DNA from 2 places in the Undibacterium sp. GW821-FHT07F11 genome. Region 1 is predicted to be linked to the other one. Evidence: predicted binding sites of a transcription regulator. Region 1 holds the regulator's gene; the other holds the start of a gene.
What was found. The regulator sigma-54, encoded in region 1, starts transcription at its own class of promoters, with help from an activator protein. The targets are predictions, from matches to a motif close to TGGCANGNAANCTGCTTT.

Region 1 (6,094 bases):
TAACCCAGCATGGGCGGCAGTTGCAGCATACGGAATGCGACCACGCCCAATACGGCAGCAGCCAGCAATAAAAGTGTGGTGTCCAGTCCTGTCATGCCGCCTATTATTGCCGATTTATCGCCCTGCTATCCTGCTTTTGGGCAAACATTATTCATTACGTTACAACTGGCAAAGTTTTTGCTTTGAGGATTTCGTTTATACTTCCGGCATGAATGAACTGAATGCACCTTTAACTTTTAAACAAGTACCCACGACAGACGCAGCTGTCGCAGCACAGCGCGCCCTGAAACTGGCTTGTGAAACCCTGCAAATCGAGGCTGACGCCCTGCTTGCCCTGCAAAAACGCTTGGGTAATGGCGATGCTGCCGGCTTTTCCCAGGCTGTCAGCATGTTGTTGGCATGCCACGGTCGGGTCGTCGTTTCTGGCATAGGCAAGTCTGGTCATATTGCGCGCAAGATTGCGGCGACCTTTGCTTCTACCGGCACCCCATCGTTTTTTGTCCATCCGGCTGAGGCGGCGCATGGTGACCTGGGCATGGTGACATCGCAAGATGTGTTTATCGCCATCTCTTATTCTGGCGAAGCCTCAGAGCTGATGTCCATCCTGCCCATTATCAAGCGTCTGGGTGTGAAGCTGATTGCCATGACAGGCAACCCGGAATCCAGTCTGGGCAAGCTGGCAGATATCCACCTGAACCTGCATGTGGACAAAGAAGCCTGCCCGCTCAATCTGGCACCAACGGCCAGCACCACGGTCACACTGGCGCTGGGCGATGCCCTGGCGGTGGCGGTACTGGATGCCCGCGGTTTTCGTGAAGAAGACTTTGCCCGCTCCCACCCCGGTGGCTCACTGGGCCGCCGTTTGCTGACCCATGTCAGGGATGTCATGCGTGTTGAAGAAGCCATACCGCGCGTCGGCCCGGAAACCAGTCTGAAAACTGCGCTGCTCGAAATCACCAAAAAAGGCATGGCGATGACTGCCGTAGTGGATGAACACCAGCATGTGCTGGGCATCTTCACCGATGGTGACTTGCGCCGCCTGATGGATGGCACGCGTGACTTTACCCAGTTACGCATTGCCGATGTCATGAACCACGCCCCACGTCGCATACGCCCTGAACAATTGGCAGTAGAAGCTGTCGAAGTCATGGAAACTTACCGCATCAACCAGTTGCTGGTCGCTGACGACAGCGGCAAATTGGTGGGTGCCTTGCATATACATGACCTGACCAGGGCCAAGGTGATTTGATGGGTACAGCAATAGAGATAGCAACAGCGGCGGCCAGCAAGATCAGACTGATGATTTTTGATGTGGACGGCATACTGACCGACGGCAGCCTGTATTTTGGCTCCGAAGGTGAAATGATGAAGTGCTTTAATGTGCTGGACGGGCAAGGTATCAAACTCTTGCAACAGGCAGGCATCATCACGGCCATCATCAGCGCAAGACAATCGGCCATCGTCAGCAAGCGTGCTGCTGATCTTGGCATCAGCCACGTCAGCCAGGGCGTCCATGACAAGAAGAGTGCATTCCTGGGACTGCTGGAGAGGCTGGATATTCCCGCACAAGAATGCGGCTTTATCGGTGACGACGTGATTGATTTGCCGATACTGACCAGGGTCGGCTTTGCAGCCAGCGTACCGAATGCCCATGCCGAAGTACAACAGCGCGTGCCATACATCACCAAGGCCAATGGCGGCCAGGGTGCAGCGCGCGAAGTCTGCGACTTCATCCTGCGCGCCCAGGGTAAATATGAACAGGCTTTACAAGCATATCTGACATGAAACCCCAAATGACCATAGACCGCTTCCGCATCTGGCTGGCCGTGATCCTGCTGGGCGTGATCACCATGGGCACCATCTGGGTCATGGAAGTCATACGCCGTCATGCCGATGATGAGCAAAACCGCAGTTCGGCCAGATCAGCGCCTGATTACTATGTGGAGAAATTCAATTTCATCCGTCTGTCGAATAATGGCAAGGCCAATTACCACATCACCGGCGACAGCCTGGTGCATTTGCCACGTACCGACAATATAGAAATCAAGCACCCGCAGATCAATAGTTTTGACCAGGACAGGCCGCCCCTGCATCTGCGTGCTGACCTGGCTGTAGTGTCACAAAAATCATCACTGGTCACACCCAGGCGCGAACATGACGAAGTCCATCTGCATGACAATGTCAGTATGGAAAGACCGGAGGGTCTGAGTTCACAGTTCGTGCGCGTGGAGTCAGATTATCTTTTGCTATTGCCGGATGATGATATCGTGAAAACCGATAAACCCATTTCGGTCACGACGGGAAAACTAAGCTCTACAGCAACAGGCATGATTGCCAATAATTCTACTCAAAGCCTGGCGATGCTGAGCAAGGTCCACATTCAACTCAAGAAGCGTGAACCGGCTCCCAAAGCCAGCACAAAATAATGAAGAAAGCGAATATGCGTATGATCAATACACCATTCAGCGTCGCCCGCTTATTGGGTCTGGCCTTTCTGAGCCTGGCCTGCGTTTCTGCCCATGCAGAAAAAGCCGACAGTAATAAAGAGACCATCATCGAAGCCGGTTACGGCGAGAGTGATGGCAAGACCAGTGTGCGCAGATTGTCCAAGGGTGTCTCTTTGGTACGTGGCACACTCAACGTCAAGGCAGAAAATGCCGTGGTTACTGAAGCGCCTAATGGTGACCAGTTCGTCGTCCTCACCGGTGGCAGCAACCGCAAGGTCACCTTCCGCCAGAAACGTGATGGCGGCCCGGACCTGTGGGTGGATGGTGAGGCTGACCGCGCTGAATACAATCAGAGTACAGAAATCGTCAAGTTCATTTCCAAGGCCAAGGTGCGCTACCTGGAAGGTAAACGGGTCACCCAGGAACAGGAAGGCGAATACCTGTCTTACGACAGCAAAAATGACTTTTTCATCGGCACCAATTCGACCAGTGGCCAGCATGTGGATGGCTCTGGCAGCCTGAAAATCATCTTGCAACCAAAACCAGAAAAACAGGCTAATTAAGATGACAGCACAGTCCAGCAGCACCTTGCTCGTCAAGGGCCTGCAAAAGCGCTATGGCGCGCGCCAGGTGGTGCGCGATGTTTCCCTGCTATTGAAAAGTGGCGAGGTGGTGGGTTTGCTGGGGCCGAATGGCGCAGGCAAGACCACCTCGTTTTACATGATCGTGGGCCTGGTGCCTTCCGACGCCGGGGATATCACGATTGATGACGTGAATATCTCGCAACTGCCTATCCATGAGCGTGCAGTACTGGGTCTGTCTTACCTGCCCCAGGAAGCTTCGGTATTCCGCAAACTGACGGTGGAAGACAATATCCGCGCCGTACTCGAATTGCAAAAAGACAGTGAAGGCAAATATCTCGGTGCCAAGAAAATTGAGCAAAGGCTCAATGCCCTGCTGGCAGATTTGCAGATAGAAAAGATACGTGAAAGCCAAGCACTATCACTCTCAGGTGGTGAACGCCGTCGTGTCGAAATTGCCCGCGCGCTGGCGACCAACCCACGCTTTGTTTTGCTGGATGAGCCCTTTGCTGGCGTTGACCCGATTGCCGTCATCGAAATTCAACGCATTGTGCGCTTCCTCAAGGAACGCGGCATCGGTGTGCTGATCACCGACCATAATGTGCGCGAGACCCTGGGCATCTGCGATCACGCCTATATCATCAACCAAGGTGCGGTACTTGCCAGTGGCAAGCCTGACGACATCATACAAAATGAATCTGTACGTCGCGTTTATCTCGGAGAACACTTCCGGATGTGACGGGAATCATCATGAAACAAAGCCTGCAACTACGTACCTCACAACATCTGGCCCTGACGCCGCAATTGCAGCAATCAATACGATTATTGCAGTTATCGACTCTGGAATTGCATCAGGAGCTGGAGACGCTGCTGACCGACAATCCCATGCTGGAGCGCGTCGATGACCCACTTGATCACGCCGTGCGCCTGCTGGCAGACGGTGCCATCAATACCAGCAGCACCTCTGCCGATGCTGGCATGGAAGCACCCGCAGCAAGAGACGACAGCGACAAGTCTGCAGAACCTGCGGCGGCTGATGCTGAAACCGTCATCAGCAATGACAGCACCACCTCCAGTGAAGAAGACTGGGGTTTTGATGACGTGCAGCATGGCAGCAAGTCTGGCGATGATGAAGATGGCCGCCCACAACTGGGCGCAGCCCATGTCACCCTGCGTGAACACCTGCTGGAACAGATGCGCCTGAACCTGCGCGAGCCGCGTGACCGAGCCCTGGTCGAGCTGATGATAGATGCGCTTGACAGCAACGGTTACCTGACTGAAACCTTGGATGAAATACATGCCAGTTTGCCACTGGAATTGTTCGTAGAACCAGAAGAACTGGCTTTTGCCCTGAACATGCTGCAGAGCTTTGACCCTGCCGGTGTTGGTGCGCGCAGCCCTTCAGAATGCCTGGCACTGCAAATCAGGCGCTTGCCCAAGATTGCTTTTGTCACGCGCAGGCTGGCGTTGCAAATTGTTGAAACGCAACTGAGTTTATTTGCGCAAAGAGATTTCACAAAACTCAAGAAAATACTCGACTGTGATGACGAAGATTTGCGCGATGCACAAACGGTCATCCGTATGTGCAAACCCAGACCCGGCATCGCTTTTGCTGCCGATGAATCTGACTATGTTGTACCAGACGTCATCGTCAGAAAATCCGGTAACGGCTGGCAAGTCATGCTGAATCAGGATGTCATGCCCAGGCTGCGGGTAAGCAGTATGTATGCCAACATCATGAAGCAAAATCGCGGCGAGGCAGGCATGGGTGCGCAACTACAGGAAGCACGCTGGCTCATCAAGAATATGCGGCAACGCTTCGAGACCATATTGCGCGTTGCACAAGCGATAGTCGAAAGGCAACGCAATTTTTTCACGCACGGTGCTGTTGCCATGCGCCCCCTTGTTTTGCGCGAAATTGCTGATACACTAGGATTACACGAGAGCACTATCTCACGTGTAACAACCCAAAAATACATGTTGACCCCACATGGCATGTTTGAGTTGAAGTACTTTTTCGGCAGCCATGTCGCGACGGAAACAGGGGGTGAAGCATCTTCCACCGCGATACGTGCACTCATCAAGCAGCTGATAGGAGCAGAAGACCAGAAAAGCCCACTCTCTGATAGCAAAATTGCAGACATGCTGGGTGAACAGGGCATGGTAATTGCCCGACGGACAGTTGCCAAATACCGTGAAGCCCTCAAAATCCCCCCAGTGAGTTTGCGTAAATCTTTGTAAGCAGTCCTTGTAATCACGGTTTGAATTGCTATATATGATTTAGCTCAAGGCAAATAAATGCCAGGAGCTTATCGTTACAGCAAGTAACATCACTATAGGAGCACAGTATGAATCTCACCATCAGTGGACACCACGTCGAAGTAACTCCTGCAATTCGTGAATATGTACATACCAAACTAGAACGTATCAGGCGGCATTTCGACCAGGTCATTGATATCGCCGTCATCCTGACGGTGGACAAGCTCCGGGAAAAGGAAAAACGACACAAAGCCGACATTAATTTGCATATCAGCGGTAAAGATATCCACGTTGAAAGTCTGGCGCATGATCTGTATGCAGCCATTGATGCACTGGTAGACAAACTGGATCGCCAGGTCATCAAGCATAAAGATAAAATGCAAGACCATCAGCACGACGCCATCAAGCACATACCTGATCCGGCATCGGCTTCATAAAGACCCCAGTCCTTACCCGAACAGGGTTGTGGACATCCAAAACAAGGACGCTAGAAGGCGTCCTTTTTGTTGGGTGATTGGTTTTGATTTAATGATTTACCTCAATCATTAATTGAATTGCCCTGCGACAATCCGTACACATAATAACCGTCATTCCAGCGTGCTTTTAGCTGGAATCCAGCGGCGTTCGTTATATGCCGTGGCTCTTGTTGCAAGTGGCACTTTGACTAAAACGTTTGCCCTCCGTGGATACAAGCCGGGTCTCGGCCCGGCAGCCGAAATACTTTCTTTGCGTCGCCAAAGAACGTATTCAAAGAAAGGCGACCCAGGCGTCGTCGCCCCCTGAAGGGGGTTCCCGTTTGTGCTGTAC
Region 2 (6,094 bases), on a different contig from region 1:
GAAGGACACGACGCCTGACCAGATGATGGTCGTGCCTACTGCTGTTGCTTGCGTCATGACCTGGCCAAAAATATCGTAAGGATCAGCCGACATTTTGTTGGTGACATAGTCAAATATACCCTGGCCGCCGAGAGATGGTGCAGCAAACACACCTGTCAACAAGGCACCCAGGATACCGCCGACGCCATGCACGCCAAACACGTCAAGGGAATCATCTGCACCCAGCAAGCGCTTCAGACCATTCACACCCCACAGGCAGATGATTCCTGCCAGCAGACCGATGATCAGGGCACCCATAGGGCCGACAAAACCACAAGCTGGCGTAATCGCGACCAGACCAGCTACCGCACCGGATGCACCACCCAGCATGGAAGGCTTGCCCTTGGACATCCACTCACCAAATACCCATGACACAGTTGCTGCAGCCGTTGCCAGCAAAGTATTGATGAACGCCAGTGCTGCGACATCGCCTGCTTCCAGAGCTGAGCCGGCATTGAAACCAAACCAGCCCACCCACAACAGGGACGCACCTATCATCGTCATTGTCAGGGAGTGAGGTGCCATGGATTCTTTACCGTAGCCCACACGTTTGCCTATCAGATAAGCACCAACCAGGCCAGCGACCGCAGCATTGATATGCACGACGGTACCACCAGCGAAGTCCAGCGCGCCTTTTTGGAACAGGAAACCAGCTTTGGCAGTTTCTGTCGCCAGCGTTGCTGCATCCTTGATTGCATCAGGGCCAGTCCAGAACCAGACCATGTGAGCGATAGGCAGGTAGCTGAAGGTGAACCACAAGACCACGAACAAGAGAACTGCAGTGAACTTTGCACGCTCTGCAAACGCGCCGATGATCAGGCCACAAGTGATGGCTGCAAATGTCGCCTGGAAGGCTACATAGGCAAACTCAGGTATCACTACACCTTTGCTGAATGTCGCTGCAGTACCGAATGTTGCCTTGGCCGGATCCCAGATCCCTTTCAGGAACAGACGGTCAAACGAGCCGATGAATTTGCCACCTTCGGTAAATGCCAGTGAATAACCGTAGATACACCACAAAACCACAATCACTGCGAAGATCATGAAGACCTGCATCAGGATAGACAACATGTTCTTGGAACGAACCAGGCCACCGTAGAACAGGGCAAGGCCAGGAATGGTCATCAGGATGACCAGCAAAGTAGCAACCATCATCCAGGCAGTATCGCCTTTATTTGGCGTAGGTGCCGGTGCTGCCGGTGCGGCGGCACTGGCAGCAGCCGGATCAGCCGCCGCTGGGGCAGAGGCTGGTGCAACCGGTGCAACTACTGCTGCAGAGGCCGCAGGTGCCGAGGCGCTGGCCGAAGCAGTCACCGCAGCAGCAGACGCTGCCGCTGGTTCAGCTTTGGCCGAGGCATCCTGCGCTGATGCTATAGATGTAAAACCGACTGTGACCAGCAAAGCGGCCCCTGCCAGCATGTTCTTCAACAGTTTTTTCATGTGAACTCCCTGGTAGGCTATCAGAGTGCGTCGTTGCCGGTTTCACCGGTACGAATACGCACAACTTGTTGCAAGTCATAGACAAAAATCTTGCCGTCACCAATCTTGCCGGTGCGGGCTGCGGTTTCTATCGCTTCGATAGCGCGATCAACAATCGCATCATCCACAGCAGCTTCAATTTTTGTCTTTGGCAGGAAGTCGACAACATACTCTGCACCACGGTACAGTTCTGTATGGCCTTTCTGACGGCCAAAGCCCTTCACCTCGGTCACGGTGATCCCTTGTACGCCTATGGTGGATAGCGCCTCGCGGACCTCATCCAGCTTAAAAGGCTTGATAATTGCAGTAATCAGTTTCATGCTCGCCTCGATTTTTTTAAAATGTTTTAACTGCAGACAATACCAAAGTAGTTTTGCCTGTGAACTTGCCCGCTGGCGTGACATACAGTTTTTTCTCTGCATTCGTGCCCAGCGCTGCGATACCAAAATTCACACCAAAAAACTCCTTATTCACACCGATTTTCCAATCGGAATAAGAGTACGCACCATTGTTCTTGATGGTTTGATGACCAGCGTGCAAAGCCAGCGTGTAACCTTCAGGCAACTCAATGTTTGCACCAATATCCAGATAACCGCTGTTCTTGCTATCGATAAAACCGAACAGGTTGGTGATCGAGTGTGAATACTTGATATATGCAGGCCCCATGCCTAACTGGCCGTAAATTTCTGTGGTGTTGGCATCAGCAAAACCGGCGACCTTGTTCAGCCCATTGGATGGGTAGATATAAGTCAGGACACCAACATCATAAGAAACATCTTTGGTGATCTCGCCCTTTTTACCGGCATAGATATCCCATTCAAGGTCACCACCACCGCCTGCATCCTTGGTCCATTTGATCGTTGACAGCCATGTGCCAGCATAAAAGCCGCTAGGGTTATTCACATAATCAGCGCCGCCCTGCAAAGCTGGATCAAGACGCGATTGCGCAATCGCACGATAACGGTATTCGCTGACGACGCCAATGTTGAAGCTGACTTCATTGTCTGGTTTGGCTTCTGGCTTGGCATCTTCTGCATGGGCAAAACCACCAAAGAATGTTGTGGCTACAGCAGCGGCGATTACTAGTTTTTTCATTGCGCTTCCCCCTAATGATTAAGATTTGATTTGATTGAACTCTGGGCAGAATCTGTTTTCAGCATGTGGTGGCCAACAATCACTGCCACTCGCTACCACTTGCCCGGTCAGACTCTTAAATTCTTATTTCCCTTTCCTGTTAGCAGGAGTCGTGCCAACTATGGCTGTCACGCCAATAAATTGAATGTGCAACACAGCACCCAGAGTGTATTAATATGCATACAGCCAGATAAACTCTGCGTCCCGCCTGTTTTTTATATTGCGCCGCAATACCAGTCGTGGTTTGGGCAAGATGCGCTATCATTGCCCCATAGGTAAAATAGCAAGCGAAAAAATCCACATTGCGCACCAATTTCGGGCATGACCGATTTCGCACAAAAAAGTGGCAAAGCATGATTTGCACCATAAATGTGCAATTACAAGATAGAGGATAAAAATGGATAAGCAAAATTTCTTTAATGACATGCAGACCAAGATCAGCCAGGCACTGGAAAACTCACCTGCCAAGGACATAGAAAAGAATGTCAAAGCCATGATGAGCCAGGGATTTTCCAAGCTGGACCTCGTCACTCGCGAAGAATTTGATATCCAGGCACAAGTCCTGGCCAAGACCCGCGCCAAACTGGAAGCCCTGGAAGCCAGGGTCGCTGCACTGGAAGCACAGCAAAAAGACGATTAAGTACCAGACCGCATGTCACTCGCCGTACTCAAAAGCCGCGCCCTGAATGGTATGGATGCGCCACAGGTGACTGTGGAAGTGCATCTGGCAAATGGCCTGCCAGCCTTCACTATCGTCGGACTGCCAGAAACCGAAGTCAAAGAATCCAAGGACAGGGTCAGGGCTGCATTGCAAAACGCCCGCTTTGAATTCCCGAATAAACGCATCACTGTGAACCTGGCACCTGCTGATTTGCCCAAGGAATCTGGCCGCTTTGATTTGCCCATCGCACTGGGTATTTTGGCCGCATCCGGGCAAATCCCGGGAGATGCGCTGGAACAGTATGAGTTTGCTGGCGAACTCTCGCTGTCAGGTGAATTGCGGCCCATACGTGGCGCGCTGGCCATGACGTTTGCGATTTGCAAAAGCCAGCAGCACTCTGCACAGGAACCCGCCTTCATTTTGCCACGCGCGAATGCGGACGAAGCGGCACTGGTCAGCGATGCCGCCATCTACCCTGCAGATTCGCTACTACAGGTATGTGCTCACTTCGCTGGTGTGGATGGAGAGCAAAGACTGGTACGCCACCGCCCCGCCTCCAGACCCAGGCGGCCACAGTACGCCGATTTTGCCGAAGTCAAAGGCCAGTTACAGGCCAAACGGGCTCTGGAAGTGGCGGCGGCAGGATCGCATTCAGTTTTGTTGATGGGGCCACCGGGTACAGGAAAATCAATGCTGGCCGCCCGCTTCCCCGGCATTTTGCCTACCATGACAGATCAGGAAGCATTGGAATCAGCGGCAGTGCAATCCCTGACTTCAGGCTTTTCAATTGAGAAATGGAAAGCACGCCCATATCGATCACCACATCACACCGCATCTGCCGTTGCACTAGTTGGTGGAGGAGGCACCCCAAGGCCAGGTGAAATTTCGCTTGCGCATCGTGGCGTCCTCTTCCTCGACGAATTGCCGGAGTTCGATAGAAAAGTGCTGGAAGTTTTACGTGAACCGCTGGAGTCTGGTCATATCACTATTTCCCGCGCGGCAAGACAGGCTGACTTCCCGGCACGCTTTCAATTGATCGCAGCCATGAACCCATGTCCCTGCGGTTACTTCGGCCATAGTAATGGCAAGTGCCGCTGCACACCAGACATTATCGCCCGCTATCAGGACAGGATATCCGGCCCTTTGCTGGACCGCATCGACATGCAAATCCAGGTCGGTGCCCTGCCGCATGCTGACTTACTCAAGCAAGCTGATGGTGAAGCCAGTGCCAGTATACATGCGCGCGTAGAAACCGCGTTTGAACGCCAACAACAGCGTCAGGGCAAGGCCAACAATCTTTTATCGACCACAGAAATTGATCTGCACTGCCAACCGGATGAACAAGCCGGGCAACTCTTGCGCAATGCCATGACCAAACTCAACTGGTCCGCCCGCGCCTACCACCGCGTATTAAAAGTCGCCCGCACGATTGCCGACCTGGCAGGCTCTACCCATATTGCCACGCCGCATGTGGCTGAGGCTATACAGTATAGAAGAGCACTCAAAGAGCATTAAAAAAATTTAATAACTATTTTTTATTCAAAGTATTAATAAACAAACCGTTGAAAAAATATTCCTGAGATTAAAATTATTATGCAATAATAAAAAAACAATATCGCTGTCTTCCATTGACCTGACTTCATGAGATATGAGGTGTAGCTTTGCCAAGCAAATCACTGCGGACACGCAAAATAAAAGAGGATATAAAATCCTCTACTTTTAGATCTTTCGTTGAAACAGCGACTGAAAGGTATGCTGGTTTTATTCCGTAACCACTTGTTTCCAAGTGGATTCATTCCATCAGGCGCTTCAACCAAGTGGCGATTTTCACCAGACTTAGTAGCAAAACTTAGCCAGCAGAAGTGAAGATTAATTTGTCGATGATCAAATCTCGAAAGAGAATTCTCCAACTTGTAGTGCATGACTACAGCCCGTTGCGCCAACATGACGCTAGAAACTAATCCATCCAGGATGTCTGAATACGGAAAATTCTCTGTTGATTCAATGGACATTGATAGCTTCCTAAATCATTTCAAACTCGAAGAGAAGAGTTTTTTGTTGAGGCGTAATTATTTCGATTTCGAGCAATTTGTTGCGCAAATGCTTGGGCATCATTACTAATATGATTAGTATTAGAAACTCTTGGAAAATGGGTTTCACCAATCGATTGACGGTGATTATTTTTTGGGAGATCTCGTCTCTCAATCTCAACACTTAACTTCTTTTCTTGCATGAATAAACTTTTTGTCGACCCATCTTCCCGTAATCGAATTGCGACGTCTGGTTTTCTGACAAAATCGTATAGGCTGGCTAGACTAAACGGATAATCCTTTAATCGCTCATTCATTTGTTCTTCGAATAATGTGAGAGTGTGCAGAGACAAGAAATAATCTTGAGTTCCAATATAGATATTTTCCAAATCGGTAAATGCATGGATGGGATCCGAACCAATATCTAAACTCAGTGCTTTTTCAGTTTTAACTATATTTAATGCAGAGGTTAATTCTAAAGTTTGAAAGTCAAGGGATAACTCATCACTTAATACGGGTTAACGCTTCGAAATGCTTTCAAGGAATGTAAATTTCTTGATTTAGAAGTTGATTCAAATGGCACTAAGATTATTCCACAAGATATTAAGAAATACATTCAAGAGGAACCGACCCGAATAAGTACCTTAATAATAAATTCCTTTCACGAGTTATCTGACATAAATGAATTTTCAGAATCCCATATTCAAACAAAGCCTATTCATATTAGGTCGCCTTTATCCATTATTTATGA

Region 2: AC07OI_RS01125 (TorF family putative porin) is a predicted target of sigma-54. The motif match lies at 2,753-2,770, and genes of this name have one in related genera.

What each region holds. Positions count from the first base shown of each region.
Region 1 covers NZ_JBWKQH010000012.1:54,430-60,523, reverse strand. The annotation lists gene AC07OI_RS26280 (monovalent cation:proton antiporter family protein) at 1-95, opposite strand, end outside; gene AC07OI_RS26275 (KpsF/GutQ family sugar-phosphate isomerase) at 209-1,249, shown strand; gene AC07OI_RS26270 (KdsC family phosphatase) at 1,249-1,785, shown strand; gene lptC (LPS export ABC transporter periplasmic protein LptC) at 1,782-2,426, shown strand; gene lptA (lipopolysaccharide transport periplasmic protein LptA) at 2,441-3,010, shown strand; gene lptB (LPS export ABC transporter ATP-binding protein) at 3,012-3,767, shown strand; gene AC07OI_RS26250 (RNA polymerase factor sigma-54) at 3,779-5,269, shown strand; gene hpf (ribosome hibernation-promoting factor, HPF/YfiA family) at 5,377-5,724, shown strand.
Region 2 covers NZ_JBWKQH010000001.1:268,009-274,102, forward strand. The annotation lists gene AC07OI_RS01115 (ammonium transporter) at 1-1,479, opposite strand, end outside; gene AC07OI_RS01120 (P-II family nitrogen regulator) at 1,500-1,838, opposite strand; gene AC07OI_RS01125 (TorF family putative porin) at 1,855-2,613, opposite strand; gene AC07OI_RS01130 (accessory factor UbiK family protein) at 3,050-3,292, shown strand; gene AC07OI_RS01135 (YifB family Mg chelatase-like AAA ATPase) at 3,305-4,828, shown strand; gene AC07OI_RS01140 (hypothetical protein) at 4,987-5,325, opposite strand; gene AC07OI_RS01145 (hypothetical protein) at 5,346-5,660, opposite strand.